DNA from 2 places in the Psychrobacter sp. APC 3279 genome. Region 2 is predicted to be linked to the other one. Evidence: riboswitches for the same ligand, from Rfam matches in the RefSeq annotation. Region 2 holds a riboswitch; the other holds the start of a gene.
What was found. Region 2 has a riboswitch for thiamine pyrophosphate ahead of thiC (phosphomethylpyrimidine synthase ThiC). Riboswitches for the same ligand answer to the same signal wherever they lie in the genome.
Positions count from the first base shown of each region.

Region 1: another riboswitch for thiamine pyrophosphate. It lies ahead of QL898_RS04445 (ABC transporter substrate-binding protein); the one in region 2 lies ahead of thiC (phosphomethylpyrimidine synthase ThiC).

Region 1 is NZ_JASDCR010000006.1:75,760-92,697, reverse strand. Features, by position in the region: gene QL898_RS04465 (formate/nitrite transporter family protein) at 1-457, opposite strand, end outside; gene QL898_RS04460 (valine--tRNA ligase) at 716-3,649, shown strand; gene QL898_RS04455 (RelA/SpoT domain-containing protein) at 3,920-4,984, shown strand; gene QL898_RS04450 (VWA domain-containing protein) at 5,019-6,317, shown strand; gene QL898_RS04445 (ABC transporter substrate-binding protein) at 6,427-7,323, opposite strand; TPP riboswitch at 7,475-7,591, opposite strand; gene QL898_RS04440 (hypothetical protein) at 7,552-7,713, shown strand; gene QL898_RS04435 (YbaN family protein) at 8,013-8,435, shown strand; gene QL898_RS04430 (cold-shock protein) at 8,679-8,888, shown strand; gene QL898_RS04425 (YeiH family putative sulfate export transporter) at 9,131-10,255, opposite strand; gene QL898_RS04420 (LysR substrate-binding domain-containing protein) at 10,476-11,411, shown strand; gene QL898_RS04415 (universal stress protein) at 11,529-11,990, opposite strand; gene QL898_RS04410 (universal stress protein) at 12,090-12,551, opposite strand; gene QL898_RS04405 (insulinase family protein) at 12,844-15,909, shown strand; gene QL898_RS04400 (NUDIX hydrolase) at 15,992-16,555, opposite strand.
Region 2 is NZ_JASDCR010000009.1:68,084-85,021, reverse strand. Features, by position in the region: gene pstC (phosphate ABC transporter permease subunit PstC) at 35-988, opposite strand; gene pstS (phosphate ABC transporter substrate-binding protein PstS) at 1,197-2,363, opposite strand; TPP riboswitch at 2,679-2,823, shown strand; gene thiC (phosphomethylpyrimidine synthase ThiC) at 3,072-5,186, shown strand; gene QL898_RS06405 (fructose bisphosphate aldolase) at 5,311-6,201, opposite strand; gene QL898_RS06400 (EamA/RhaT family transporter) at 6,378-7,226, opposite strand; gene QL898_RS06395 (ABC transporter ATP-binding protein) at 7,596-9,512, shown strand; gene QL898_RS06390 (alpha/beta hydrolase) at 9,590-10,480, shown strand; gene QL898_RS06385 (alpha-ketoglutarate-dependent dioxygenase AlkB) at 10,501-11,118, shown strand; gene QL898_RS06380 (EcsC family protein) at 11,151-12,023, opposite strand; gene QL898_RS06375 (NADP-dependent oxidoreductase) at 12,219-13,250, opposite strand; gene QL898_RS06370 (endonuclease/exonuclease/phosphatase family protein) at 13,437-14,192, opposite strand; gene QL898_RS06365 (hypothetical protein) at 14,401-15,513, opposite strand; gene QL898_RS06360 (M3 family metallopeptidase) at 16,004-16,938, shown strand, end outside.

The DNA of each region.
Region 1 (16,938 bases), on a different contig from region 2:
CTGATAAAATCATAAAAAAGCTGATGCCAATCTCTAGACCAGCCGTCAAGGCACTGGTAAATAACGAGCCAAGTGAACGCTCAAAGGTTTCTTTTGCGTGGATAACTTGCTCGACTAAAATGCTGGCGTAGCTTTTCGCTTGGCTTAGATTGTCATCACTGGCGACCTTTTTAATGGTTTCTTTGTCTTCGTCGCTAATTTCTTCTGGCAGGTCGTCATTTTCTAAGTCTTCGGTGGCTTTAATAGGTTCGTCTGCGTCACTATCTGAAGTTTCGTTTGCATGACTGTCTGTAGTGTCGTCTGCGTCATTATCTACCTCAATGTTTTTAGAAGAATCGCTGTTTGCTTCTAGCGTATGATTATTTTTAGGCATAGGAGGGGTGGTGTTCACGCTCAGACGCTCGCTGTCTGATAGATTAGCCTGAGAATCATGGTCATGCTCGGTATCTTGGGACACGGTTGGCTCGCTGGTTATAGGCTAATGATTTTGTTGCATAAGTAATCTCTATTATATTTCCCATTCTTTTGATTGCTGTTGTTAATTGATTAACAATTTGAGTAATAAATCGCCTTCAGTCTTTATAAATTGCCTTACCATCTAACAAAATCTGCCTATCTGCGTTAAAATCACTCTATTCATTATTTTCCTAATTTTTATATTCTCTTTAATTCAATTAACTTTGATCACATTCAATCAATAAAAGATAATGCCATTATGAGTAACCACAACCTAACCGCCTCTATCCAAGCGGCACTAAATCAATTAGAAAACGCCTATAACCCTGCACAAGTCGAAGCAGGTATGTATCAAGGCTGGGAAGAAAGCGGTTATTTTCAGCCGACTTTTGACAAAGACGAGTCGTTCTCTATCGCGCTGCCACCGCCAAATGTCACAGGCTCGCTGCACATGGGACACGGTTTTAACAACGCTATTATGGATGCGCTCACCCGTTATCACCGCATGGATGGTGATAATACGCTGTGGCAACCAGGTACGGATCATGCCGGTATCGCAACCCAAATGGTTGTTGAGCGTCGTCTGGAAGCGCAAGGTATCAAGCGCCGTGATATGACGCGTGCAGACTTTATCGATAAAGTATGGGAATGGAAAGAAGAGTCGGGCGGTAATATCACTAGCCAGATTCGCCGTTTGGGTAGCTCGGTTGACTGGTCGCGTGAGCGCTTTACCATGGATGATGGTCTGTCCAATGCAGTAAAAGAAGTGTTCGTTCGTCTGTTTGACGATGGTTTGATCTATCGTGGTAAGCGTCTAGTCAACTGGGATCCTAAGTTCCAAACCGCGCTATCTGACCTAGAAGTAGAAAACCACGACGAAAAAGGTAGCTTGTGGCATTTTCGCTATCATTTCACAGATACAGACTTAACTACTCAAGATGGCAAAAACTATCTGGTCGTCGCCACCACACGTCCTGAGACATTACTCGGTGATACCGCTGTCGCCGTCAATCCGAGCGATGAGCGCTACGCACACTTGGTCGGAAAAACCATTACCTTGCCAATCACGGGTCGTGTCGTGCCTATCGTCGCTGATGATTATGTCGAAAAAGACTTCGGTACGGGTTGTGTCAAAATCACCCCAGCGCATGATTTTAACGATTATGAGTTAGGTCGTCGTCATAGCTTGCCATTGATTAATATTCTCGATGAGCGTGCTAATATTCTACCAGCGATGGAAGTCTATCCTGATCTGCAAACACGTGAGCCAGAGCTAGAGACTACACCGAGCGAGTATGCAGGACTTGAGCGTTTTGCTGCGCGTAAGTTCCTTGTAGAGCAAGCAGGCGAGCAGGGCTGGTTAGAAGATATCGAAGACTACGCACTAAAAGCCCCGCGTGCTGAGCGTGGCGGTACGATCGTTGAGCCGTGGCTAACCGATCAGTGGTATGTCGCGGTCAAAGAGCTTGCCAAGCCTGCGATTGACGCAGTAGAAGACGGCAGCATTGAGTTCGTCCCTGCGCAGTACAAAAACATGTATATGGCGTGGATGACCGATCTACAAGATTGGTGCATCAGCCGTCAGTTGTGGTGGGGACATCGTATCCCTGCATGGTATGACGATGCGACAGGTGAAATATATGTCGCCCGTGACGAAGCTGAAGTACGCACTAAATACAACCTAAGCGACGATGTAAAACTGCGCCAAGATAATGACGTGCTTGATACTTGGTTTAGCTCGGGTCTATGGACATTCAGTACGCTTGACTGGGCAGACGTCAACGCTGATCCACGCGTGATGGACACCTTTCACCCAACCAGCGTTCTCGTGACAGGTTTTGACATTATTTTCTTTTGGGTAGCGCGCATGATCATGATGACCATGCACTTCGTGAAAAACGAAGATGGCACGCCGCAAGTACCATTTAAGACCGTGTATGTTCATGGTCTGGTACGTGATGGCAATGGTCAAAAAATGTCAAAATCAAAAGGTAATGTCTTAGATCCGATCGATCTAATCGACGGTATTGAGCTAGAAGCGTTGGTCGAAAAACGCACTAGCAACATGATGAATCCAAAAGACGCAGCCAAGATTGAGAAGCAAACGCGTAAAGAGTTCCCAGAAGGCATCCCAGCGTATGGTACGGATGCACTGCGCTTTACCTTTACCTCACTAGCCAGTACTGGTCGCGATATCAACTTTGATCTAAAGCGTGTTGAGGGCTATCGTAACTTCTGTAATAAAATCTGGAACGCCAGCCGTTTTGTACTCATGAACTGTGTCGATGGCGAAGGCAGTGCTAAGCCTATCGACCAAACGGCGAATCCTGACGTATGGGAATTGCCAGAAAAATGGATCATGAGTCGTCTGAACTCTACCGTTGCCGATATCCATCAGCATTTTGCTCAGTATCGTCTCGATATGGTCAGCCAAGATATCTATGAGTTCATCTGGAATGAGTACTGTGATTGGTACGTTGAGCTTGCCAAAGCTAGCCTAAATGATGACTCAGTGTCTGATGAGCGTAAAGCACAAATCCGCTATGTGCTGCTGCACGTGCTAGAGACGGCGCTACGCTTTACTCATCCAATCATGCCGTATCTGACTGAGCAAATCTGGCAGACCATCGCGCCATTACTAGGTCGTAAAAACACCGACAGTATCGTGGTCGCTGACTATCCACAGACCGATGCCAGCCAAATCAGTGAGCAGGTTGAGGCGGATATGGCGTGGCTACAGGAGCTGATCGCTAGCGTCCGTAACATCCGTGGTGAGATGAAATTGGGCAACGCGGTACGTCTGCCAGTGCTACTACAAAATATCTCTGCTGATGAAGATGCGCGTCTGTCACGTATCAAAAACCAGTTCAAAGCGCTTGCCAAGGTCGAGAGCTTAGAGATTGTCAAAGAAGGTGATGAAGTACCACTGTCATCATCAAGTATGGTCGGTCAGCTACGTGTCCTCGTACCGATGAAAGGTCTGATCGATCCTACGGCTGAGCTGGCACGCTTAGGTAAGTCATATGATAAGTTGAAAGGTCAAGCCGAAGGCATCGCGCGTAAGCTTGGTAATGAAGGCTTTGTCAGTAAAGCACCTGTAGAAGTGGTCGATGCTGAGAAGGCGAAACTGGCTGAGCTAGAAGGGCAGTTGACGGCGATGACGGCGCAGATGGAAGAGTTGAAGGCATTGTAATGGGTGCTTAAGTACTTACAGTAATAAAAAACGCTGTCACAATTGTGATGGCGTTTTTTATTGGTTACTGGTTAGTTCTTTACTTCAGATTTCATCTATATGCTATTGATAAACATCTGTGTGTTATGATTCATCATACTGTATGTTTCTACGACTTTGTTATTTAAAACGAAGTCGGTAAATAACGTTTTCCGAAATCAGTGATAAATACAGCCTTCTGAGTATTTTTAAAATACAACAAGATTTATATCCGATAGTGAGTACCTTCGAATGAAGTCCAACACATACTACAACAACGTATATAAGCTTATATCTGAAGACTTTAATAACAGGCAGGCTCATGAAGTGATAAGAGAGTGGCGATCTCACAACATTTATACATTGGATATAGCTTCAAAACTATTAGAAAGAATTGTCAAAAGTCTAAATCTTAAGAATTGCTACATAGGTCAACGACTAAAAAGGCTAGTGTCAATAAAACAGAAATTAGTCAAAAGTAAAGGTATGAGACTTACAAAAATGCAGGATATTGTAGGTGTAAGACTTGTAGTCAATGATTTAAAAGAGCTAGCAAAGGTAGTTAAGTCATTGCAAGAAGGTAAAATTTTAGGTAAAAATATTTCTCTCGTTAGAGAGTTTAATTATATAAAAAAACCTAAAGAAGATGGGTATAGAAGCTACCATATAACTTTCGAAATAACGAATAACCATAAAGGTGTAGAGTACAAAAGATTATTTGAGTTACAAGTTAGGACGAAGTCACAGCATGCATGGTCTACTGTGGTAGAAACTATAGGGACCTATATGGGAGTAGATTTCAAAGGGGGCGATGGCGAAAAAGACTGGAAGAATTTTTTTAAGGAATCTTCTTATATATTTTCATGGTTTGAGAAGTTTGAAAGTGGTCGTAAGCACCTTACTATAGATGACGCAGAAGAAGTGATTAGAGGCTCTATAAGGCTTAAAGAGATAATGCTAGAGTTGAAAATAACAGAACTACTAGCGCTCCTTAATAACATGACCTCCGATATAAGCTATAAGCTAAATGAAACTTCCAAGAACGACTATGCAATTATATTTATTGACTACATTAAAAAAGAAAGTGTAGTGAGAACTTATCCTAAAGCGGCATCTAAAACTGTTAATGACCTTTATATTAGATTAGAAGAAGAATTGAATTATACAGATCAAATTCAAGTCTTATTCGTTGAAATCACAAATTTAACTAACTTGAGAAAGGCTTTTCCGAACTTCTACATAGATGTATCTGAATTTATAAGCATTCTAAAAAGGTATTTTGATAGGCTAAATGATTACGCATCCAACTTGAGCTAAATTTCTAATCTCTCAAATAGATTAAAGGAACACCATGAACCATCTCACTGTCGGACAACGCGCGCCTTTGAGCAATCTTGCTATTGGCGATACCGCACCAATCACGCTTAAATTCACTCGTCAAAGCCCAATAGAGATGGATATCAGCTGCTTTGCCTTAGACGCAGCGGGCAAACTGATCAATGATGATTACATGGTGTTTTATAATCAGCCAACCTCTCCATGCGGGCAAATCAAGCTCACACATTACGAGTCGAAGCCAACGTCCTCTAGCAGCATCCAAGCCGAGTTTGAAGTTAACTTATCCAAACTGGCTGCGAATATAGACAGCTTATTTTTTGTGTTATCAGCCGACACCCCGCTGAATCAAATTCAATCATTAGAGATTGGCATTTGGCAGCAATCGCAAAAGGTACAGGCAGAATATCAAGCAGCAGACTTTGCACAGCAGCAAGCCAGTATGTTGATGCAGCTCTATCGTAAGGGTGGCGTTTGGCGAGTATCTAACGTCGCGCAAGGCTTTAATGGTGGACTTGCCGCCATCGTGCAGCATTTCGGTGGTGACGTAGAAGAGGGCAGCCCACAAGTACTCGAGCCGACCGCCACGCCAGTGCAAGCAAAACCGTCGTTAGAAAAGGTTATGCTAGACAAAGCGCCAAAACTGGTCAATCTGGCCAAAAAAGCCACGATATCACTCGAGAAACGCCAATTGCAGCAATTAACCGCAAAAGTAGCACTGGTGTTAGATGCCTCAGGATCAATGAATAGACAGTACAAAAAAGGCCGCGTGCAAGAGGTAGTCAACCGCTTATTGCCATTGGCAGTGAGCTTCGATGACGACCAAGCACTAGACTGCTGGGCGTTTGCCCGAGATCCGCAGTATTTGGGCGAGATTGGACTGAGCAACTATGACGGTTTTATCAATAATGCTCATGGTGGCTGGCGCAAATGGGCACTTGGCCCGCGCATCAACAATGAAGCAGAAGTCATGAAAGCCGTGAAGGAGTTTTATCAAAAGGACGGCTTGGATGTGCCCGTATACGTGCTATTTATCAGTGATGGCGGGGTGAATGACAATCGCGGTATCACCAGAGTCATGACGGAAGCCGCGAAACTGCCGATATTTTGGCAATTTGTGGGCTTAGGTGGTCGTGGTTATGGCATCCTCAAAAAACTAGACGATATGACAGGGCGCGTGATTGATAATTGCGACTTTTTTGAACTCGATGATTTGGATGATATCAGCGAAGAAGCCTTGTATGAAAACATGCTAGAAGAGTTCCCAATGTGGCTAAAAGAAGCCAAGCAACTAGGCATAGTCAATTCACTATAAAAGTATTACTGCGCTAACCTCACTATTCGATTACAGCTAAATAAAAAACTGCCACAGCAAATACGATGGCGGTTTTTTATTATTCAAAATATTGTAACTTATAAAATGCTTACAGTGCCCAAAGCGACTGATATTGCTCATCAGTCAAGGTTACGATATCGATTTCGGCTAGCATCTCACGCAGTTCTTGCCATTTATCTGCATCAGGCTTGATCGGTGTAATCAGTCTGCCTAGCGTGTTGTCAATGATGGCATCCATCAGCACATCGGCTTCGGTTTTACTATAGTCGTAATACATATGGTGAGCAATTTCTGAATCATTTTTGCACAGTTCTGTCATTTGGTTGGTCACTTGGATAAAGGCATCTATCGCGTCTTTTTTCGCGCTATAGATCTCATCCGTTGTCAGAATCTCTAACGCCGAAAAATTCGGATAGGGCGACAGGTGCTGATCGATAAATTCAAAGTCCAACCCTTCATGAGTCGCTTCAACGCCCTCAAAGTTATAAAAGCATAGCCATGCACCATCTAGGCCTGGGTCTTCTTGCAGGTTTTTTATATGATAAAAGTCTTTTTGCACAAAAGTCACATTATCACGGCTAATACTAAAGCCATTTTTTTTGGCATAGCGCGCTAATATCTCAAAGCCAATACGATTGGTTTTTTCCTCAGCGGCCGGGGTGCAGATGCGGATAGGTTGATTGTCTTTTAATTTATCCATGCTAGCGCGTTGCATCAATATGCCGCCATCGGTCTCAAAAAAGCAGCCCAGCGCGCGCAGGTTGGGCGCGTAATGCTCAAACAGATGGATAGGCTCATTGACATGCAGATCGATACTTTGGTTCTGTAATTCCGCAAAACCATCATAATGGTCATCTGGCTCGATAATGGTGATATCAAGCCCTGCTTTCTCATATGCGCCCGTGGTCATACCAGCGATAAAGGGCAGGTGATCAGGGTTCAAAAACCATTCGAGAGTGAGGGTAAGTTTGGTGGTCGGCTGCATTGTTGTTTCCTTTTTGAGTATGGGAAACAATCAGACTGATACTATTGAGGTAAAACAAGAAAGGCCAAATAAGAAAGGTAAGGTCTCAATACTAGAGGTGCGTTCATAACAGGACATCCTCTATAGACTGCTCTTATTTGTAGACCTATTAAGGCGTGTCACGCTTGTTTCCTACGTCAGTGCTAACTGCTTCAGGTTCACGGGTGTGTCTCAGCGATGATGTGGGCTGTGTGTACAGCGTTAAATCAAAGCACCCCGACAAGATTGATTGGTATTGCATTATTTTTGATCAGTACTGCTAATGAATCAGTACTGCGAATGGCTATTATCGATAGCTACTGCGTCATCATAGACGACTTACAAGATGGGATGCAAGCGTATCGGGAATGACGATGGCAAGTGATGACTGATGTTCGTTAACCGCTCTTTATAACAGTTCTCATTTGTGACGGCTTTTTATAAGCGCTTTCAATCGACGTGTTAATAAATGAGTGCAGTATTTATCATTGGTACTTACCCAATTACTAACCAAACATACCTATCAATAGCAAAAACCTTATATAAATAGTCTTGTGCGCAGACGGGCGATATTGCATGATTAGCCTTCTATGCCACCGCTTATATAATAGGCGCTACTTTAAACAACTGACATTTGGCATAACTGACAACTTACACGATCGACAACTTATATGACCGATAATAAAAAAGCGTTCTATTACCGACCCAAGACAGATCAATCCAACAGCCCAATGCTGCGTTGGACCTTTGTGACGCTTGGTTGGCTGTTTTTTATCTTAGGTATTATCGGTATATTGTTGCCAGTGATGCCCACCGCGCCCTTTATCTTGCTAGCAGCAGGCTGCTGGGCACGCAGTTCTCGACGCTTTCATTTTTGGCTGATTAATCATAAATACTTTGGTAAATTCGTCCGTGATTGGGAGGAGAATCATGCCGTTCCGCTTTATGCCAAGTGTTTAGCGACGGTTATGATGGCAGCATCAACAATTATGTTATTTTATCGTTTGCCTGCCGATATGATGTGGATGGCATGGGCGGTAGCCGCTGTCTGTAGTGGGGTAGCGATATATTTGTTCCGTTTACCAAATGCCTAAATCCGTTGCAATTTGCGCCAAAATCAGTCAATAAACGGCTCTGGTTACACGAAACATGAGATAAGACTTGCGATACTGGGATGTACCCCTTATAATACGCCCAAGCTTAAGAGCAGTTCTGCACCAAATCATTACCTCGTAGTATTAGTTATAATCCTTCGTTTTAATATTTATCGTTCAGTAGCTATTTGCAAGCGTTACCGGTCACTAGACCATTAATAAATTTAAAAGTAGGATTATACTATGTCAGACGTTCAAAAAGGTACAGTTAAGTGGTTCAACGAAGCTAAAGGCTTTGGTTTCATCGCTCCAGAAACTGGCGCAGACGTTTTTGCTCATTACAGCGAAATCACTGGTTCAGGTTTCAAAACTTTGGCTGAAGGCCAAGAAGTTGAGTTCACTGTAACTCAAGGCCAAAAAGGCCCACAAGCACATAACATCGTTGCTATCTAATTTGTCTTTATAGACAGATAGATGAATAGATGTAAAAAAGCGAACCTTCGGGTTCGTTTTTTTTCGTCTGCGATTTAATATTTAAGATATGAGTACTTAAGCGAGTAGAAGTCTTATTTGAAAGGTTTTAACTAACCATATTAGACCAAATGAAAGATGCAAAAAGGCCTCCGACTATAGATAGTTGGAGGCCTTTTATATTGTGCAATGACATCAGCAGTTAAGAGTGAACATTTAGCTTATTATATAAAGCTAATACCGATATTAATCAGACCACCGCCCAGTATCAACCAACCAAACATAATAGCACCCAAGATAAGCGGTCTAACGCCAGCTTGCTTGATCGCACTTAGATGGGTGGTCAGACCTAGTGCAAACATAGCCATCGTCAGTAGTACATCATCTAGCATCACCATATTGCGTACGATACTCTCAGACATTGGCACCCATGTATGTATCAACACAATACCGATAAAGATAAACGCGAACCATGGTACTTTCACTTGTTTGACGCGGGTCATAAAGGACGCTACATCGCCCTTATTACTCTCGTCTTCCATAGCGGTATTATCTACAGTACGATCTTTGGTTAGCGCAAACGATAACACAAGCAGGAAAGGCGCGAGCATCATAACGCGTATCATCTTGGTCACGACCGCGGTATCACCAATCTCAGTATTGATTGCATTGCCCGCGACCACGACTTGCGCCACCTCATGGACGGTTGAGCCAGTGTACATGCCATATTGTTGGGCGCTCAGCCAAGGCTGTAACCAGCCAAGATGATAGAGAAAAGGATATAGCAGCATCGCGATAGTGCCAAAAACCACTACGGTTGCCACGGCGATAGTGACTTTATAAGCTTGCGCGTTGACGACTGGCTCTGCAGCAATGACGGCAGCAGCACCGCAAATACTTGCCCCTGAGCCAATCAAAATGACCGTTTCTTTATCGACTTTTAACCATCTAGTACCTAACCAATAGGTCAGCAAAAAGGTTGATGTCAGTACCAGTGCATCAGTCATAATCGCTGGCATACCCACGCTGGCAACTTGTGTCATGGTTAGCTTAAACCCGTAAAACATAATCGCAAGTCGCAATATCTGACCTTTGGCAAAGCAAACGCCGCCGTTTAAACGTTCAGTGAATTTGGGATAGATGGTATTGCCTAATATCATGCCTAGCAATATCGCTAGCGTCAAAGACGACAAGCCGACGATACGTCCGTTTGACCAGATATCCAAACTGCTGTCCAACCATAAGCAAAACACACTACCAATCAGAACGACTACCAATCCCGCCAAGTGACGGTGATTAGGGGTGTAGTTATGAACGGAGTTGCTGACTGCTTGGACGAATGTGTGCATGACGCGGCATCCTATTACTTATATTAAGATAAGCATAAGCTTATGAATAGACAGTATATGCCCGCTACATTTACAATAAAAACAGATTAATAAGATATAAATTATCGATTTTTTAGGTTAAAGTTTATGATAGAAGTCGATATACCGCGCATAAGCATCAAAAAAGACAAACGTCACGAATAAAACAGCGCAAAAACTGGCATAAGGCAATATCAATATCATGAAAAAATCAGTGCAGACAGTGCCAAAGATTACGCTTAAGCAGCTTGCTGTTTTTGTCAGCATTTATCAGACAGGTAGCACCAGTCGCGCCAGTGAGGAGCTACACTTATCACAATCAGCAGTCAGCAGCGCGCTGACAGAGTTAGAGTCTAGACTACAGATGCCGCTATTTGAGCGTGTCGGTCGCAGGCTTAATCAACACCCTAATGCTCATCCTATTTATATACAAGCACAGGCTATCTTGGGGCAGTCGCTGACGCTTGAGCATTATCATCAGTATCAAGCAGGGCAGATTCATATCGGTGCTAGTACCACTATTGGTAATTACGTGCTGCCATCTTTGCTTGGTAAGCTGTATGAGGCGCTGCCCGATGCCAATGTCGATATGTATATTGCTAATACGCAAGAGGTGGTGAGCGAGGTTGAGCAACTAAATATCGATATCGCGCTGGTAGAAGGAATGCCGCGTCCGGTAGATATGAAAGTTATTGAGCAGCACAAATGGCGTACTGATACGCTAGTGATATTTGCCAAGCGTGATAGCAAGTGGCTAAAGAATGTGGCTACCTATAGCCAAGATGAGGACTGCTATCAGCTGAGTATTAATCATCTAGCGCAGTTGCCGCTACTGGTGCGTGAGGCAGGGTCAGGCACACGGCAAATTATCGATGAGCAATTGCTTAAGTATCTACCTAATGCAGAAGTGGTAAAGGCGATACATCAGTCTGAGGCCATCAAGCACATGGTGAGTGCAGATATTGGTCTTGGTTGTCTATCACAGCATGTAATTGAGACGGAATTGGCGACAGGGGAGCTAGTACAGGTAAATGTAGCGGGAATTGATCTATCGCGTACATGGTGGCTAGTCTGGCATAAAGCCCGTCACCAAAGTCCGATTTGGCAAACCTTTATAGATATTATCCAACAGGGTTAAGCGATGAGTCTGGATGAACCTAAAATCTATCAGCCATAAAAAAGCGCAGCGTCAAAAGTTACGCTGCGCTTTTTTTGAGAGATTCTTTAGATAATATAAGACAATCAAAGCATATTGTTATGCTGAAACAGGCTTGTCCAGTCTCACTACAAAGCTATCGCAAGGTACATTGGGCAAGATATTATCCGCAGTTGCCCCACTGATCCATGCAGCTATACCCGTACGCTTATGACGACCGATGACCAATAGATCGACATCGTGTTTATGGCAGTAGCTGACGATACCTTCACTGCTAGAAATGGCAGTGGTGACTTCCGACGTTGCTGCATTTAGCTGATTGCGTTCAAGGAATTGTGCCAGCTTTGCACGCGCTTCTTGGCAGCGTTCATCATCAATCTCATCGTATAGGCTAGAGGCAGGCACCAGCTCATAGCCGAAGCCAACCATGGTGTCTTTGACAATATGCAAAACAGATAGCTTAGAGCCTGGACGGTTTTCGACGATGCGCTTGGCCTTTTGTGCGACTATATCTGCATCAGAGAGTAAGTCGGTGACCAGTAAAATATGTTCGTAACTCATAGCGTCTTCCTCATATCAGATAGTATTTACTATAGCACTACTCTAGGGCGCTGTTAAGTAAAGCTTGTCGTCTTTAGCAGCGGATTGGAGCAATGCCAATTATTCCAAGACAGGCTGATCAAGCTTCACCACTAAGCTATCGCAAGGGGTATTTGGCAAGATACTATCGGCAGTGGCTCCTACCAACCAAGCCGCAATACCATGGCGCTCATGGCGTCCAATGATAAGTAAGTCGACGTCTTTTTCACGGCAGTAATTAATGATACCTTTACTATTAGAGATGGCAGCGGTGACCTCAGAGTTGATTGCTTCCAGCTCGTTACGTGCCAAAAATTGCGCTAATTTCGCCCGTGCTTCTTGCCACTTTTCACTATCGACATCACCCGAGAGGCTAGAGGCAGGCACAAGCTCATAACCGAAGCGCACCATGTCATCCTTGACTATATGCAATACGGACAGTCTGGCTTCAGGAGAGCCTGCGAGAATACGTTTGGCTTTTAGCGCCACTTTGTCCGCATCAGACAGCAAGTCAGTAACCAGTAAAACGTGTTGGTAGCTCATAAGATACTCCTAGTTAGTCATTAACTTTATAGTAGCAGTGCAAATCACCTTTGTTAAGCGATAAATCCATAATAAAATTGTGGATATTTATAAATTTGTAACTTTAAGGCATTACTCGTTAAAGTTGATAGCCACGTAGATTATGTAATGGATTATTGCATGACTGCTGCCTTGACTTATCCATGTTGCAGCCCCACTAATAGCGCTAAGCCAACGATTTTTTAGCCAATTTATTACTCTATTTTCCCTGACAGTCAGGGCACTATACGCATGATAAGCGATAAGGATAACTATGACGGACACGCCATTTACTGCTGATTTAACCTTGCATCCAGCATTTGAGCTGATTGAGCATCGCCATATTGAGGCGCTATCGATGGATGTGCTGATCAGTCAGCATGTAAAAACAGGAGCGATGCATTATCATCTGGCACACCCAAGTGATGAAAATGCGTTTTTGGTCGGCTTTCGCACCCAGCCGATGGATTCAAAAGGCGAGGCGCATATCTTAGAGCACGTGGCATTATGTGGCTCGAACAAGTTCCCAGTACGTGATCCGTTCTTTTCAATGATTAAACGTTCGCTCAATACCTTTATGAATGCGATGACCGCCGCTGATTGGACGGCCTATCCGTATGCGACGCAAAATAAAAACGACTATTTTAACTTGCTCGCTGTCTATCTAGACGCGTCGTTTTTCCCGAATATCCATCCGCTCGATTTTGCCCAAGAAGGCATCCGCGTCGAGCTTGATGAAAATGATAAGCCGCAGTTTAAAGGTATCGTTTTTAATGAGATGAAAGGCGCGATGAGTGGCGAGATTGATCAGCTATATCATACGGTAGCTCATCATCTGTTCCCAACGACAACCTATCATTATAATTCAGGCGGCGATCCTGCCGATATTCCTGACTTGACGCACACTGAGTTGACCGAGTTTCATCAGAGTCATTATCATCCGTCAAACAGTGTCATTATGAGCTTCGGTAATATCCCTGTTGCTGAAACGCAAGCGAAGATACACGAAGATGCTTTGATTCAATTTGAAGCAGGCAAGAAGCATGTATCGCGTCCAGAGCAACGTTTGTCTGCACCAATCAGTGCGGTTGATACTTATACTGCTGACGAAGCCGGCCCAGATCAAACGCATCATGTGGTTGCTTGGTTATTGCCATCGATTACCGATCCTAAGCAGCGCTTAGCATTACGTCTGTTAGAAGGCGTATTGATTGAGCATGCAGGTTCGCCATTGCGTGCTTATCTTGATAGTCATCCACTGGGTAAAGCGCCAAGTCCGCTATTGGGTCTTGATGATAGTCATTATGAAATGGTCTTTTATACGGGTCTGCGCGGCTCCAACCCTGAACATGCCGAAGCGGTCGAGCAGGGTATTATTGACTTGCTGACCGAAGTAGCCAATTCACCAGTCGACGACGAGACAATCGAAACCATTCTGCATCAGATTGAGATTGATCAGCGTCATATCGGTGGCGACAGCATTCCTTATGGTCTAAACCTTATGCTAGAGGGCTTTAGTACCGCCATTCATGATGGCAACCCTATCGACGTTTGGGAAGTGGATGAGCACCTACAATGGCTACGCGAGCAAGTCGTCGATCCACAGTGGCTACCGAACTTGATTAAAACGCATTTATTGGATAATCAGCATCGCGTACGCGTAACGATGACCCCTGATAGCGAAAAAACAGCCCGTTTGGCAGCAGCTGAGCAGACTCGTTTGGATACTATCGCGATGGATTTGACTGCTGATGACAAGGCTATTTTAAAGCAACAAGCCTTAGATTTGGCTGCACGTCAAGCTGCGCCAGATGATTTGAGCTTATTGCCGAAGGTAGGTCTAGAAGACGTACCAACGGATATCAGCTTTAAAGAAGGCACCCAAAAGCAGGTGCGTTTGAGCGGGCAAGACAGCACGCTATTTGAGTATGAAGCTGGCACCAATGGTATTTATTATTATCAAGTGATTGTTCCGCTCACTGAGGCAATCGGTAATGCGAGCGCAGATGAGCTACCAGTCAATGATGTGATCAATCATCCATTGTTGCCTATTTATTTAAGCCTACTGTCTGAGCTAGGTACTGACTCGCTTAGCGCTCATGAGATGCAAGCCAAGCAAGCAGCACATTCTTCTGGTGTGACCGCTCGTATTAGCCAGCGTACCAATGTTGATGATAGCCAAGCGATTAGCAGCTATTTTGTGGTGGCAACGCGTGCGCTAAATCGTAAGCCTGAAGCGATTGATTTGCTCAAAGAAGTCATGGAGCACAGTATCTTCTCTGAGCATGACCGTATCAAAGAAATCTTGCAGCAGCGTCAAGCAGGTTGGCAGTCAAACCTAGCAGGCTCAGGGCACTCTTATGCGATGCAAACGGCCAGTCGCGGTATGAGTCGCCAAGCGCAGTTGGAATATGTGCGCAGTGGTCTACCAGCATTGAACGCACTTAAAGATTTCTTGGCACATGCCAGCACTGACGACGCCCAGTGGGACCAATTGGCTACGAGCTTGATGGATTTACATCAACGTCTGATCAGTTTGCCTAAGCATGCCGTTATTATCTGTGAAGCAGAGCAAACCGAACGTTTAAGTAGCTTAATCGTTAATAGCTGGAAAGACAGCCAAGCGCCAAATATTGCTGAGAATTTGACCAATATTGAGACTAATATCCCAAGCGAGTTTGCCAATCTGCAATTAGATACTGCATTGAATGGTGCGACTGATACAGTCAAAACATTAGAAAATGGTGTGGCGCTTGATGTTGCAGATCTAGCATGGCTAGTACCAACCAATGTCTATCATAACGCCAGTGCGTATACCGTACCTGCTGCTGACCATCCTGATACCGCTGCATTAATGGTATTGGCGCCTTACTTACGTAATGGATATTTGCACAGTGCGATTCGTGAGCGCGGCGGTGCCTATGGCGGCGGCGCAGGTTACGATGCCAACGCTTGTGCCTTTAAGTTCTTTAGCTATCGTGATCCACAGTGCGCTGAGACCTTTGCTCACTTTGACGCTAGTATCGAGTGGTTATTAAACGAGCCACAGACCGATGAGCAATTGGAAGAAGCTATCTTAGGTATTATTTCAGGTATGGATAAGCCGGGCTCTCCTGCAGGCGAAGCAATCAAAGCGTGTTTTGCAAATCTACATCATCGCGGTGTCGACTGGCAGCGTAAAATGCGTGCGTCAATATTGGCCGTGACAGTTGCTGATTTACAGCGCGTTGCCAAGCAATATCTGCAAGGGCAAAAGCATGTACGCGCGGTGCTAGCGCCTTATGACAAAGAAGAGGCAGTAAAAGGCCTAGGCTTTGAGGTTTGTAGAATTAAGAGCTAAGACAATTAGGTTTGTTCTTTATTAAAAGTTGAGCACAAAAAAGCCAAGCATCATGCTTGGCTTTTTTGTATGTAGTATTTGCTTAGTACCGTTTGATACTCAAATCTTTGCCGATTTTGTCTTGATGGATCGGAAATTCTGATAACTCGTTATACTGCTTACGATCAGCAAAATAGTTTTTTAAGGTAAGGCGAATGGCTTCAAAGGCGAGCGTATCCCATGGAATATCTTCTTCAGAAAACAGCGCACAATCAAGGCTTTCTGAGCCAATACCGTATGCACCATCTTTTAGATCGGCTAGATAGATAGAGTAGATCTGTCCAATATCTGGTAGGTCATAAATGCAGTATAGATGCGGATTCAGTACGATGGCATCAGCTTCTTCGTAGCTCTCGCGTGCCGCCCCTTCAGCCATGGTTTCGCCGTTTTCCATAAAACCTGCAGGTATCGTCCATAGGCCGTACTGGGGCTCAATCGCGCGGCGGCACAGTAGCACTCTGTCTTCGTGTACGACTAGCGAGCCACAGATAACCTTTGGGTTTTCGTAGTGGATATAGTGGCAATTGGGGCATACCAAGCGCGGCATATTATCCGTAGGTGGGATTTTTCGTTCTGCTTTATGACCGCATTGGAGACAATAGCTCATATCAACTACCTTGTTATAAAAGTTATTGTGTATGATGTTTTTTATAGGTTATAAGACCTATATTCTGAAGTGCTGCTGTCATCGTTTCGAGATAAGTTAGATACAAGGACGGTGAGACAAGTACCACAAGCAGTAAACTGAGTGAACCTGACGATAAACCTAACTTAAACGTACCTGACTTATATAAGATATTATTCTAAAGAGCAGCTATCGTCTTAAGATAGCACATATTATCGACGGACAGAATCACGATAACAGTAACGCATCATTTCACAGATAGGCTGACTATTATTAGTTAATAGGGCCGTTATTGAGCATTGATAAGCAATGAATCAGTCACATAAATAGCATGCAGCCACTATTATATTGCGCTAGTCTAGTGA
Region 2 (16,938 bases):
ATATCTATCAAGGTTCAATAAATCGGTAACAGACTTATCGGTTACCTGCTTTGTGATCCATGCGCATGAGCATCAGTTTTGCTAAAGACAGCACAATGAAGGTGATGACAAATAAGATTAAGCCTAGATGTAGTAGAGACGCAAGATGTAGCTCACTAGACGCTTCAGCAAACTCATTGGCCAAGGCCGAGGTAATCGTCACACCCGAAGTAAATAGGCTTGGACTGATATTAAACGCATTACCAATCAAGAAAGTAACTGCCATCGTCTCACCCAATGCTCGACCAAGACCCAAAATTACACCACCAACGACACCAGCTTTGGTATAAGGCAGGATAATTTTGAACATGACTTCCCAAGTCGTCGCACCCATGCCATATGCTGACTCTTTCAGTAAGTCTGGTACGACAGAGAAAACATCACGCATGGTGGCAGCGATGAACGGTATGATCATAATGGCAAGTACTAGGGAGGCGGTAAACATACCCAGTCCCATAGGCGCACCTGCAAACAGTTTACCGACAATAGGCAAAGGCCCGACGTGCTCAATGAACCATGGCTGAATGTGATCACCAAAGAATGGCGCAAATACGAACAGTCCCCACATGCCATAAATAATAGATGGGATACCAGCCAACAACTCAATGGCAATACCAAGTGGTTTTTTGAGGAACTTAGGGCACATCTCGGTTAAAAATATCGCAATACCGAAACTGACTGGAACCGCGATAACAATAGCGATAAATGACGTGACTAAGGTACCGTAAATAGGCGCTAATGCCCCGTATTCATTGGCGACTGTATCCCAGTTATTGCTGGTATAAAATCCCAAACCAAACTCTTGAATACTCGGCCATGCTCCAACAATTAGAGACACCAAAATGCCCCCTAAAGATAGGAGGACGAGTATGGCAAACGCTTTGGTAGAGTTGACAAATAAAGCGTCGTAACGTTTTTGTTTAGCCAGTTGGGACCTTAAGTCTGTCATAAGTGTCTCAGCATTGAATGGGATGAATCGAAATATTAAAAGATGTATATCAGGTCTTAACACAACAAACTTAAACGGTATGAGTAAGCATATTTATCGAGATGTATTCATCAAATTTGCTGTGTTAAAACCTCTCAAACAACTACCGGAGAATAGTTATTCGAGAGGATAACTTGTCAGTTGCTAAATAGTATTTAGCAGAAACAAATTACTGAGCTGGCTTGTAGACAGGCTGTCCATCGCTACCTTTTACTTCGTTCCACTTCTCTTTGAACAAGGCCACTGCCGTGTCAGAGAATGGTACGTAGTCTAGTTCCATGGCGCTGTCATCACCTTGGGTATAAGCCCAGTCAAAGAAGTTCAACACGCCAGCGACTTGCTGAGGATTTTCTGGTTGCTTATGTACCAAGATAAAGGTCGCAGCAGCGATAGGCCATGCTTGGTCAGTTTCAGAGTTGGTGATGACTTTATAAAAGCCTTCTTGTTGTGACCAGTCGATATCACCTGCTGCAGCAAACGTCTCAGCAGATGGCTGTACGATGTTACCAGCTGCGTTTTTCAGCGCAGTATGTGACATCTTATTTTGCTTAGCGTAAGCATACTCAACATAGCCGATAGAGTTTTTCATGCGGTTTACGTAGCTTGAAACGCCTTCGTTACCTTTACCACCTGCACCAGTAGCAGAAGTCGGCCATTTGACGGTTTTATCAACGCCAACAGTGTCTTTCCAGTCTGGTGAAACCTTGGCAAGATAGTCAGTGAAGTTAAACGTCGTACCTGAACCGTCTGAGCGGAATACTGTTGTGATTGCGGCATCTGGCAAGGTCAAATCTGGGTTCATCGCCTTAATCGCAGGGTCATTCCAGTTACTGATTTTACCCAAATAGATATCAGCCAGCGTTGTGCCGTCTAGCTTCAGTGCACCAGGCTCCACACCGTCGATATTGACGATTGGGACAACACCACCGATGACTGTTGGGAACTGAATCAAACCTGCTTCGTCTAACTCTTCAGGCGTCATCGGTGCATCAGAAGCACCAAAATCTACTGTTTTTGACTGGATTTGTTTGATACCACCAGATGAACCAATCGACTGATAGTTGACTTGGCCGCCGGTCGCAGCATTGTAGTCATATGACCATTTCGCATAGATAGGCTGCGGGAACGACGCACCTGCACCTGTGATATTCATAGCGATATTTTCAGCAGATTTAAAATCTGACGTAGCAGAAGATGCTGTCTGAGAGGTTGTTTCAGCTGTTGTCACAGCGCTACTGCTAGTATCAGCAGTTGGCTCCGTCGTATCTGTTGACTTATTACACGCCGTAAGCATTAATGTACAACTGACGGCCACTGCTAATAACGAATAACGCATGTAGGACTCCTGAAGTTTAACAACGGTATAAAAAAGCATTGTTTGTGATATGCGTGTTATCTTGCCAAATCTTTATGACAGTTTAATGACAACTTCTAGAATCCTTCATTCGCTTTACATAATATTTGAATAATTTATCTACAGTCCAACAGTGATTTGCCTACAGCCTAATAATACTAAGCATCCTCATCTATTAACACTCAGAAAAATTATTCACGAAAATATTGAACCGTGTGTTTGACGCAGAATATTTGTATCCAAATACTATTAGCCGTTGGTACAGAATTTTGTTAGTATGAAGGCTGATTTACAACACTGACAGACTCGGGGTGCGGTGTATTTTTGGCTCACTTTATTAAACTTGCTTTATTAAAGTAGTCGCCTTGATACATTCGCTGAGAGATCACCCGCCGAACCTGATGCGGTTAGTACCGACGCAGGGAAGTCTTAAGCACTTTGTTATTTATGACAAAGGGCGCGTAGAAATACATTTTTATCGTCACTACTGTCTTAATATGCGTGATGCATAGCCAGATAAGAAGAGAGGATATAAAGCTGCGCCCAATATTTGATGACCACCATGCGCGACGATATTTTTTGGTCGAAGTTGTGGGTTCATAATATAAATTTGTCTAAATGATGGATGCCTACCCCCGCAGATACTGGCGGTGTTGATTTTATTCAAAAACCAACACGCTAGGACAGCATATGACTACTGCAGACACCACCTCAATTGCACCGAAAGCCCAAACGCATAACCCAGCCGACAACTCAACGCTTGCTTCAAATGCTGCTGACACGACCAACGTCAAAGCAGATAAAAAAGCAGATGCGCTAAAAACCCCTGCTCACCGTGCCGCAAGTGATGCCCGTTTCGAAGAAGATGCGCGCGACTTGCACCGTATCTTACCTGCCTCACGAAAAGTCTATATCGAAGGCTCAAGACCTGACATCCAAGTACCGATGCGTGAAATCAGCTTGGCTGATACACCTGTTGGCGGTACTGGAGATAAAGATGGTGAGCATAATCCGCCGTTTTATGTGTATGACACCTCAGGTGTATATACCGACCCTAATGTCGATATCGACCTCACACGTGGATTGCCAAAACTGCGTGAGAACTGGATCGCAGAACGCAATGATACAGAGCAGTTAAGCGGCCTATCCAGCTCATACGGACAAGCACGTGCCCGCGATATCAGCACTGCCAATCTTAGATTTGCTCATATTGATAAACCGCGTCGCGCCAAAGCAGGACAGAACGTCACGCAAATGTACTACGCGCGCCGTGGCATCATCACGCCTGAGATGGAATATATCGCCATACGCGAAACGCAAAAGCAGCATGAACTGACCGATATGCGTCAACACGATGGCGAGAGCTTCGGTGCCAATACGCCTCAAATCATTACTCCTGAATTTGTCCGTGATGAAGTAGCGGCTGGACGCGCTATTATCCCAAACAACATCAACCACCCTGAATCTGAGCCGATGATCATCGGGCGCAATTTCTTGGTGAAAATCAATGCCAATATCGGTAACTCAGCGCTGGGTTCGTCTATCGATGAAGAAGTGTCCAAAATGACGTGGGCCACGCGTTGGGGGGCGGATACCATTATGGATCTATCAACGGGCAATCATATTCATGAAACACGTGAATGGCTAATCCGTAACTCTCCTGTACCGATTGGTACGGTACCGATTTATCAAGCACTAGAAAAAGTCGATGGCGTCGCTGAAGACCTTACGTGGGAGATATTCCGTGATACGTTGATCGAGCAAGCAGAGCAAGGCGTAGATTACTTTACTATTCACGCCGGCGTACTATTACGCTATGTACCGCTTACCGCAAAACGTCTGACAGGTATCGTCTCACGCGGCGGCTCTATCATGGCGCAGTGGTGTCTTGCCCATCACAAAGAAAGCTTTTTATACACGCATTTCGAAGACATCTGCGAGATTATGAAACAGTACGATGTAGCATTTAGTCTAGGTGATGGCCTACGTCCTGGTTGCTTGCAAGATGCCAATGATGAAGCGCAGTTCGGTGAACTACGTACGCTTGGTGAATTGACCAAAGTCGCATGGGAGCATGATGTACAGGTGATGATCGAAGGCCCTGGACACGTGGCGATGAACCGGATCAAAGAAAACATGGACTTGCAGCTTGAGCTATGTGCTGACGCGCCTTTCTATACTTTAGGGCCATTAACCACAGATATCGCCCCAGGCTATGACCACATCACTAGCGCCATCGGAGCTGCCATGATTGGATGGTTTGGTACAGCGATGCTGTGCTATGTCACGCCAAAAGAACACTTAGGCCTACCAAACAAAAAAGACGTCAAAGACGGCATTATTACTTATAAAATCGCTGCGCACGCTGCTGACCTTGCTAAAGGTCATCCAGGAGCGCAGGCACGTGACAATGCGCTATCTAAAGCACGTTTTGAATTCCGCTGGGATGATCAGTTCAATCTAGCGCTCGATCCTGATACTGCACGCGAATATCATGATGAGACGTTGCCAAAAGACGCACACAAATCGGCACACTTCTGCTCTATGTGCGGCCCTAAGTTTTGTTCAATGAAAATCACTCAAAACGTGCGTGAATATGCAGCAGGGCTGGATAAAGATGCCGCTAACCAAAAAGTAACGCCGCAAACAGGCGACTTAACCGATGCTGGTCACCTAATCAAAGAGGTAGATACAGAGCTCGTCGGACAAGTTGGTGAAGCCACTGCTGAGGAAATTCGCCAAGGCATGGCGGAGATGACTAAAAAATATAACAACGAAGGACGTCAGCTATATAAAGAGGTGTAGGGTCAATAACCGATACTTTTGAAATAAGAAAAGCCCTACTATTTAAGCATTTGCACACTTATCTAGTAGGGCTTTTTTTGGCTTATTTACTCATGATTTATGTACGAGTTTTTATTTACTACGTTTACACTTTCGACGCTTCATAGATCTCTTCAATTGAGGCATTAATGGTTTCAGCAAACTCGCTGTCGCTTTGTTGCTTACTCAAACCTTCGGTAAAGGCACGCGAGAAGCTCGCAATCATACCTGGGTTTTGTTTGAGCTTGGCACAAGCATCGCTACGACTATAGCCACCAGATAACGCCACAACTTTTAGCACTTTAGGATGGTCAATCAGCTCCTGATAAAACCTAGCCTCTTCTGGCAATGTTAGCTTGAGCATCACTTGATGTTCGTCATTCAAGCGTTCCAGATTGCGCAGGATATCTGTCTTCAACAGTAACTCGCACTCATGCTTTTGAGTGCTTTCAATATTTACCTCTGGCTCGACGATAGGCATCAGACCTTTTGAAATAATTTGCTTAGCCACATCAAACTGCTGCTGTACCATAAGCTCGATACCATCGACGTTTGGCTCATAGATGACTGAGCGCATTTTAGTACCAAATACAGGATAGTTCTTTGCTTTATCTAATAATAAATCTAGATTCGGAATCGGCTTCATAACTTGTACGCCGCTCATTTGCTCAGCCAGTCCTTTATCTACCTTTAAAAATGGTACGATATTTTTATCTTCCCATAGGTAATTAGCCGTCGACTTACCGTTGACTTCGCGCTCCATGGTGTCTTCAAACAAGATTGCACCAAGTACACGCTCACTATCAAAACAGTCACACGTCATGATACGAGCACGCATTTCATGAACCAAATCAAACATGGCTTCATCATTATCATAAGCATCACTGCTGACACCATAAGTCTCTAACGCTTTCGGTGTACTGCCACCACTCTGATCAAGAGCAGCAATAAAACCTGAACCATTTTTTATACGCTGTAATTGCTTATCGTATTCCATTGAGCCTGCATCCTATTTTTATTGGTTAAGTTAAATATCATAAACTAAGCTTTTTTATTCCATACAAGCCGTGTTATTTGTAGATAACCTTATCATAGGATGATTTGTATGCCTATATAGGATACGTGACAATATAGCCAAAAAATCATGAAACCAATACTTTTGGACAGTGTGCATTACGCCAAAAATAGCACCCCTACACAGCAGACTGCCAATACTAATCCTATTATATTGATACGGTTCAGCTGCTCTTTAAACACACCGACGCCAATCAATGTCGCTACGGCAATAACACCGACATTCATACCAGTAAAAACAATACTAGGCGAATCATGCAGCACTTGGTGTGCCCGTACATAGGCGTAGATATTGCCCATGTTTAATGCACCGAGCAGCAAGCCTGACATAAGTGCTTGTTTTTGCCAACGTACCCGTGTGACAAGTAAATAGATTAGAAGCAATACACCTGCTACCCCGAAGCTAACCAATAAAGTCAACGGAAAGGCCGCCCCTTGTTTGGCAACTTGTTTGAACAAAATATCAATAATGCCGTAGCCTGCCCATACCCCGAATAACCATAGTGGCGTATGCTTTGCTTGCCGAGTAATATCGTTATGCTGTGGCCGATAGACAAGCGCACCTAATGCCAAAAATCCTAACGCCAATCCAAGTATACGTGTACCAGTCAGCACCTCACCGAATAGCAAGAAAGCCGCTACGATAGGAATAATAAGTGATAAGCGCTGAGACGCGTCGGTTGCTACCATCCCCACCGCCTCAATGGCTCGTCCCAAAATGATAAATACGGCAGGCAATAGTACTCCAAGCGCGATGATGATGCCCCAAGCGCTATCAAGCGCATGAATGGTCCCGATATCAGGTTTTAGTAATACCCAGGTCAGTAAAAAAGCCACAGGATAGCCTGCTACGATGGTCTGACGAATATCTATATTTTTCTGGCGCAATATTTTTAAAAGCACTGAGACAGCGACGCTACATAGCACCGCTATTATTAAATACATCATTCACTGCTACCTTTTGAACTTCAATGTTGAGTTATTACTGTTCGTATATTTATAGAAACCATTAAATAAAATACCTGCTAATCAGCTGATTTTTGCAATAAAATCATACTTATAAAAGCAATATTTAAACCGTGAATAAGTTTGGATGTAGAATGTAACAAAATATATTTTCTACAGCAATCTATTTATTATGGTTATAACTGAAGCTTTCAAAACATAGCTATTCTTAAGCAAATTACAATTAGCATGCAGGTATGATTAGTAATTTTGCTAAAATAGCACCTAATCCCAATCACAAAAGTAAAGATTCTAGATAACGAGTCCTCTCGTTCATCTTGACGTACTGCTATTGATGTTTTATTACTGCCTATGAATGCTTTATTTCGCTTTTTTGAAAACCGCCTACCTGCCTTTCCAGACACACCCATGCCATTGCCATCACCTCGCGATGGTATGCTGAAGTTTTTGTGGGCATGTACCAATGGCCTACGCGGCTGGCTACTAATCTTTATGATTTTGTCCGCTGGTATCGGTATCTACGAGGCCATGCTGTTTGCTTGGATAGGTAATATCGTCGATTGGTTGGGCGTTTATACACCGCAAAACTTATGGGTAGAAAAAGGCGACATGTTGCTCATCATGCTCGCTGTCATGATAGTTAGCCCGTTGTGGATTGCCTTGTCATCGTTTATCCACTTCCAGACCTTGCAAGGTGTGTTTCCCATGCAGATGCGCTGGCGTTTTCATCAGCGCATGCTTGGGCAATCCATGCAGTTCTATCAGGATGAGTTTTCGGGACGTGTCTCAGCTAAGGTAATGCAGACAGCGCTAGCAGTACGCGATACTGTGATGACCGTCACCGATATGTTTATGTATGTCTCTGTCTACTTTATCACCTCAGGGGTGATTTTGTTTAATTTAGACAGCTTACTACTCATTCCTTTTGTCATTTGGCTGGTCTTAGTTGCTATCACCATTTGGTACTTTATCCCCAAACTCAAAGAGACAGCGATTGTGCAAGCAGATGCCCGTGCCTTGATGACAGGACGAATCACTGATGCTTATGCCAATATCATGACTGTAAAACTATTTAGCCATTCGCGTCGTGAGCTGGGCTATGCCAAAAATGCCATGGGGCAATTCTTAGGTACGGTACATGCGCAGATGCGCTGGGTCAGCTATTTAGAAGTATCGACCCATCTTATCAGTGTGATTTTGGTCAGTAGTACTGCAGGTATTGGATTGTACTTGTGGCAACAAGGCGCAGTTGGTGTTGGTGCCATTGCTGCTGCGACCGCTATGGCATTACGTCTAAATGGTTTGACGCGTTGGATTATGTGGCAGACAGCCAGTTTGTTTGAGAGTATCGGTACAGTTCAAGATGGTATGCGTACGTTATCAGCACCGCAGACAATCATTGATAAACCTGACGCGCCAGCCCTAGCCGTCACGGACGGTCGCATCGTGTTCGACCATGTTGACTTCAGTTATGAGAATGACGATGAAGACAATGGTCAAACTAGCGAGCCTACTGATAGTACCAGCATCGCTAAGCGCGCTCCTAACTCATATATCAAGCTGTTAGACAACTTCCACCTAGATATTAAGCCGGGTGAAAAGATTGGTCTGGTTGGGCGTTCAGGTGCTGGCAAATCGACCTTGGTCAATCTGTTACTGCGTTTCTTTGATGTTGATAGCGGTAAGATTCTGATTGATGGTCAAGCTATTGATGCGGTTACGCAGGAATCGTTGCGCCAACAGATTGGTATGGTGACTCAAGATACGTCATTGCTACATCGTACTGTACGTGAAAACATCGCCTATGGTCGTCCTGATGCTACTGACGAAGAGATTATGGTCGCTGCCAAACAAGCTCAGGCATGGGATTTCATCAAAGATCTGTACGATGATAAAGGCAATACAGGACTTGATACCCAAGTGGGTGAACGCGGAGTCAAACTATCTGGCGGTCAACGTCAGCGTATCGCTATCTCACGTGTTATGCTAAAAAATGCGCCGATTTTACTTTTGGATGAAGCGACCAGTGCGCTAGATTCTGAGATTGAATATGCTATTACCGAAAGCTTAAATGACATCATGACTGGCAAGACCGTTATTGCTATCGCCCACCGCCTGTCTACTATTGCCGCATTGGATAGACTGGTCGTTATGCATCAAGGCCGTATCATCGAGCAGGGGAGTCATGATGAACTATTGGCGTTGAATGGTGTCTACGCTCGACTGTGGCAACGTCAAAGTGGTGGCTTCTTAGGTGAAGACAACTAAGATTCATTAAGAGCAATCATAAGAAGACAAACTGCAAAAAAATCACTCAAAATAAGTCACAAGGAAGTGTTTATTTTATGGAAGCATTCACAAACCGTATTACTCTTGGCGGAAAACAGGCACGCTACTATGACCTTAGCCAGTTTAATCAGCCGCTAGATTCAAGCTCTACTCCTCGCGCGCCAGCACATTTTTATAGTGGCAATAGTTTTACTGTTGGTACTTATACGCCACTATTAAGTAAGCTAGCCACTGAGTTTGATATCAGCTCACTTGCCCTACGTGGCTACTGGTATGATAAGCCGCAAAGCCGTCGTCTGACGCGCGAGCAAGATGCTGATATGCTGATTGAGTTTTTAGAAAAGACCCAAGACAAGCCTGTCATAGGTATTGGTCATTCGCAAGGGGCTACGGCTACAGCGATGGCAGCTGCCAAACGTCCAGAGCTATTTTCACAGTTATACTTGATCGAGCCAGTCACATTTACCAAACACCAAGCCACCTTATATAACCTTTTGCCACGCTCTGTCCTACTGAGCCGCGAGCCTTTCAAAAGCACCTTAACTAAGCAATCTACTTGGCCAAGTACCCATAGTTATTACGAGAGCCTACGTGCGCAGCGTGCTTATAAACGTATCAGCGATGAGCACTTGCAAGTATTTGCTGAACAAAGCCTGAGCAAAAACACAGATGGTAGCTATACGCTTATGTTTGCACCAGAACAAGAGCTGGCCAATTATTTTGGCGCACCTCATATCGATGCTGCCCTTAAAAAACTACGCTGTCCCTACACGTTGATTACAGGCAAGCCTACCCTGTTCATCAATGACAAAGTACGCAAGCAATGGAAAAAATTTGTTCCAGATAGCAGTCTTATTTCGCTGACAGATTATGGCCATCTATTGCCAATGGAAGCGCCTGAACTATGCGCTCAAATTATTAACGAGCACTACAAAAGCAGCAAATAAGGATTTACAACGACTAAATTATGACTGATCTCTTTGCCCCTGCACCCACGGATAATTTACTACCCTATGATGGTAAGGTGAATGATTTAGGCGTGATTATCGACGATACCACTGCCCTTTATAACACTCTACTAAATGAGCTACCGTGGCAATCAGACATCGTGACATTATTTGGTAAGACCCATATAACCACTCGGAAAATTGTCTGGATGGGAGATACAGGTGCAGACTATCAATATTCAGGACACGTGCGGCAAACCGTTCCATGGTCAGATGTAGTGTTTCACGTGAAACAGAAAATTGAGCAAGGTTTAGCAGAGATTGGCGTCACTGCCAATTTCAACACCTGCCTGCTTAATTACTATCCTTCTGGCGCTGATGGTATGGGCTACCATGCTGATGACGAAAAAGAGCTCGGTCAGCAACCAGTCATCGCCTCCTTATCGCTTGGTGCCACACGCAAATTTGTTTTTAAGCATAAAAAAACTCAAGACAAAGTTGAACTTTATCTTGAGTCTGGTCAGCTCGTTGTGATGCATGGTGACACACAAACCTTTTGGAAACATACGATCACCAAGACAAAGACGGTCGATGCTGGGCGAATCAGTTTAACGTTTCGGCATATGCTTACATCTTGATACTATCGCTGACTTAACGAGCCATTAAGTGTTTATGCGAGACGATCTAAAAAGCGCTCACGATAACACTGGTAAGCAGCTTCACACACATTGGCAGTGTAGCTAGCATTAACACCACCTGCGACTACTGCACCCACTGCTGGAATGATTTGCGCCGCTTTTGTCTTAACGATGTTAGTGGCTACTTTAGTCGCTGTCTGGCGCAGTACACGAGACATGACTTCTTCATTAATCTGATTAAATGCTTGAGTTTCTGGATCTTTGATCATTGCATGAGTGTCATCTAACGCCGCTTTACGCTCTTCAACAGAGGCAGAAGTTGCTACAGCCAACAAAGACATAGCAAATAACTGTTCGCCTTCATCATTGATATCAAAGCCATAGTACGTTGCATATTCTCCAATCGCTCGTAGGTTAGCTGTAATAAGCCCAACGACATCAGCAGGGATACCTGCCCAGCCTACAACCCCCGTAGTCACCCCTTGCGCACTGGTTAGCGCTACATATTTGCTCTTAAAAAGCTTAACTTGTTTATCTATAACAGCAATAGGTAGACTTTTAATGTCACCAAGCGTTTTGATAGAGGAATCGTTAATATCTACTTCCTCTTGATAGCTATCGATAACGTCTTGAGTATCTAGTGTCCAATTGGCTGCATCACTCAAAGCAGTAATCGTTTCCTCAGTTGCTTTTTTTAGAGAATCACCAAATTTTGGAGCTTCCATCAACGCATCGCCGGCTGCTACCACAGGGGTATTAAGCACTGCTAGCGCTTTATCCAAAATCCCTTTATCAGGGTTTTTCCATGCTTCTATCTCTGCACGAACTTTTGCTTCATAAGCAATGTGGTCATCTGTTTTTTCATTGCTGGTCTTATTATTGGTAGTCTTATTGTTGATAGTCATATTATTTCCTTTATTAGTATCGTTCGCTTTCTATCCTATGATAAATAAGCAAAGACTACAGGGACGTTCTGTTGTTCAAAATAAAACTTTTGTATGATTTGTTAAGTCATCAGTTAAGTTTACTGGGTTTCAACAGACATCCCTTTACTAATAAACCTTATCAAACACTACCTAATACTTGGGAAATCTTTACATTCACTCAGCTGCCGCTAAGACAATTTTGCCAAAAGCATCGCCTTTTTGTAGCTCATGGTGCGCTGCAACAACTTCTGAGAGTGGATAGGTTTTTTGAATTTTTAAAGTTAAATTACCATCGGCCACCTCCTGTAAAACACGCGCCATATCTTGACCACTACGCTGCGCTTTGTAACCTGCTACTGCTAAGTCTTTTTGCTGACCGGCTTCTTTGAGCTTATCAACCCAGATAGTTGGTAATACATTCACTCGAGCGCCTGACTTGAGTACGCTAAGCGCGCGGACACCTGCGTCATTACCGACCAAATCAAGTAGCATATCGGCTTGTAGGTCAGGAAACGCTTCATCTTTGGTATAATCTATCCAACCCGCCAGCTTAGATACGTCTATCAACTCATCAAGCTTGGCGTACTTTTCTGGCGAGCAAATTACCGTCACCTTGATGTTATCTTGTGCCACCTTATTCATGAGCAATTGGATTAGTAAATGACCGACACCACCTGCTGGTGCATTAATCACCACATGCTCGCCTGTTTTTATATCAGCAAAATCTACAAATTGTAGTGCCGTTTGTCCGATACAAGGCAAAGCACCTGCCTGCTCTAAGCTGACATTATCTGGTACTTTTGCGAGCAACTTGGCATCTACTGCTGCATATTGCGCATAGCCGCCACCGCTAAAGGTCAAGGCCGCTACTCTATCGCCAACAGCAAACTCGTCGCTATTACTGCTGACTACTTCGCCTGATACATCGAACCCTAAAATAGCTGGCTGATCATTCTCAAACTTGTCTTTGCGAATGTTTTCCGCACCCCAGCCTTTACCTTGGCGAGTTTTATAATCGACAGGGTTAATCCCAGCATAGGCAATTTTTACCAGTACTTGGTCGTCCTGTAGCTCAGGGACATCAGCACCATCTTGATATTTCATTACTTCAGGCTCACCGAACTCGCGTATGAGTACGGCGTGCTGTGTCTTAGGTATATTGTGGTTAGCTTGTTGATTATTATCAGTAGTAGACGTTGTTGCCATCGTAGAATATCCTTATATTTTGTTTATTAGGCTGTACTTGTTATTCATTTTATTGAAACGTTGTGCTGTTAATATCACTTTCAATCGAGAACATAGTTAATTAATAATATGATCAATAAAGACAATTGTTCATATATCGATAGATTGCCAATATAATACATTTAGACGAATTATTATAGTTAGGTATTAGGGCAACATCAGTTCTGCACTAATGGGCAGGTGATCTGATAGAGAGGACCAAGGTTTTCCAGTGTGTACCCAAGCATCCTTCACAAGCAAATTGCGCACGTAGATACGATCTAAACTAAGCACTGGCAGTTTTGCGGGAAAGGTTGACAACAGCTTGCCATGACAATGCTTGAACGCTTCTATCATACCGAGATCTGACGCCAGTTTGTCACAAGACATCTTTTTCCAATCGTTAAAATCGCCTGCCAAGATGAGCGGTTGATTCGGCGCAATCTCATTTCGCACATAATCACTAATCGCTTGATACTGCTTGATACGATCACGCTCAAATAAATTTAAATGTGCACACAATACGACAACTGGCATCTCCCAACCGATAGGCTGTACCTCACAGTGCAAGACACCGCGCTGCTCAAGCTTGTTGACCGTAATATTTACGTTGTGTTTGGGGTCTAGCGGAAAGCGGCTCAATACTGCATTGCCGTGATGACCGTTTTCGTACTCTGAGTTTTTGCCGTAACTGTTTTGCAAATCTAAAAATTCGCCGAACCATTCATGCTGTGATTGATCTGGGTACTCGTTATATTGCATATTACGCTTGAGGTTTTGGCCTTGCACTTCTTGCAAACACAAGACGTCTGAACCCACAGACTCTAGCGCCTGAGCAATACCTTGCATCTTCACTTGGCGATTTAGCGGTGACATGCCTTTATGGATGTTGTAGCTGGTTAAAACAAAAGAGGTGGTAGTCATAGTTTGGTTAGTTGTACGCTCATTATTTATGGAGTAAAGATCAATAGCTCAGCTACGATAGCACCCATAGTGATGGTAATGACAGACATAAAAAGAGCACTGGCTCGTATTGAACCAATGCTCTCATATTACACCTATGTATTATCAATGGCTAATTCATAAATGGCTAATTCATAAATGAACATCGCGTATAGGTGTCATCGTCAGATTAGTAGCGAGTTACTAGCGCTATTGGTTGATCTTCACCCATGATATCTTGTGGCATAAATACAGCTTCGCCGCCATTATGAATGACGTGTTCGATGATTTCGCCGATTGCATCGTCTGTGATGCCTTCTGTAGTCGCATCATTGGCAGGACTTAGAGTCTGAGCTTTCTCGTCAATCTTAGCGGATTGTATATAACCACGTCGTACATAAAGTGTCTCGCCAGCTCCTTGGAAAGCACTTCGATATACTTCCTGCAAGTCAGTCTGCAACATATTCGCACCGCGAGCTTTGTCGATTTCGCCCAATGCAGCTTTATGTAATGAGGTGCGATACTCTTCTACGGCTTCTTGCACGCTATCTACGATATGCTGAGCACTACCGTCTTCTAGATTGGTCGCATTCGATACTGTAGCGATGATATTGTCTGGACGATCACAGATTTCTTTATAGTAGCCAATATTTTTTGCATCACCAACTATAACAAGAGGCATTTTATGCTCGCCCCACAATTCTTGGACACTTTTATCAACTTGGTTAAAGAATTCTTTTAAGTGACTGCTTTCATTGTTTGATGAGCGATCTGAGCCACCGTCGCCTGTTGTGTATAGTCCGTTGTTTTCAACAGGGAACTGAATGTTCTCCATATTGTTTTGTGCATCATCATCTTTATCGAATTCTCTCACAACGCGGTCGTTAGACGCTTCAATCAAACGCGCATTATCACGAGTTAAGACCACCGTATAATAATGAACCGCACTTGCCATATCACGAACCAAGTCACGCGTAGCAAATCTATCTGAAATCACAACGCGTTCTGTTGTATCAATTGGCATACGAATAACTTGCACATCATCTGTACTAGCAAATATAGCTAACGTATCGAGATTATAATTGTGATTGAGCTCACTGATTTTATTTTGAATATTATCTAGAATAGTGGTCGCTGTGCGTTTGTCATATTCTTTCGTCAAACGATCTTCAGCAACTTTCAATTGGTTTTTTAGAGCGATAGGATCTTGCTCGTTAGCTGGATGTTCACGATGCGTTTTAACAAAGATACTTACGGCAGGGTTAGCTTTAGTTTCACGTAAACTTTTAAGAGTCGCTTTCATATATTGCTCCTTGTTTTATTATCGTTCATTTTTAACTTTATGTATTTCTTCACTCATGTACTTTTATAAGTGTAGAAATTTCTATCCGTGTTTTTCTTGCATCCTGTCGATGCATAATATTTAAATTCCATTATCTTCATGCTAACAGCTATACCCCACTCCCTGTAGGGTTAATTTGCAAGCAAATGATAGCGCTTTGTAAGTAGAGCACTCTATATTGTTAAAGAACTGCCTTAACGAACATAGCTACATATTCAGATAATTATCTTAAGAAGTTGAATCTAAATACCGGAATCTCGACATCTACTTTCAGATTGCTAGCACTGTCCTAATTAGTTGAATCGTATAAAAGTGCTTAGGTTGTATTTTTACCAAACGAACCCATCTTTTATATAATCTATATATAAAATAAGAACACACTGTATATTTCAATAGTAGCCAGACTTTTCTCATTTTGATTAATAATAATTCATTGATATCGGATACCTATATGACACCTTCTCCTTTAGATTTACGCCTTGTCGATTTTGCCGACACTGCGCCACATACGTTACAAAACCAAGTAATTGATGCCATTGATGCTGCCAATGCTTTTTTGGATACCTTAACCGTGATAGAAAGCGATAGTGCTGAAAAAACAAGTGCTGAAAAAATAAGCGCTGAACAAGCTTTAGCAGATGTGATGAGCTTTGACCATATCAATTTGGCATTAGATCGTAGCTGGGGTATTTTGTCGCATCTCAATAGCGTGATGAGCAACGATGAGATTCGCCATGTTCACCATGAACTGCTACCAAAACTATCTGCTTACGGTACGCGAGTGGGACAACATCAGCCTTTGTTTAATCGCTATCAAACTATCGTCAATGACACAGATTTCTTTGCTACGTTAGAGCCTGCTCGTGCACGTGCAATCGAACTGGCATTACGTAGTTTTGAGTTATCAGGCGTTGCATTACCTCAAGCTGAGCAAGAAAAATTTGCTGCTATCCAAAGCGAGTTATCTACCCTGTCTGCAACCTTTTCGGACAATATCTTGGATGCGACGCAAGCATTTGCCCTGCCTTTAGAAGACTCTCAGTTAAAGGGGTTAACAGAGAGTGGTTTGGCACTATTGGCAGATGCAGGCGAGCAATACAAAGCACGTGAGCTTGCTAGCGGTGCACTTAGCCAAGCTGATGTAGATGCACTTCCTACTCCTTACTATGTGGCCAGTTTAAATATCCCTGTATATCTAGCGATTATGACTCATGCGGACGATCGTAGCCTACGTGAGACGCTGTATCGTGCTTATGTTACGCGTGCTTCTGAGTTTGATACGCATACCAATGCAAAAGGCAACTCATTAAATAACGCTGACAATATGAGTCAAATCCTCTCATTACGTGAACAAAAAGCTAAGCTATTTGGTTTTGCAAATTATGC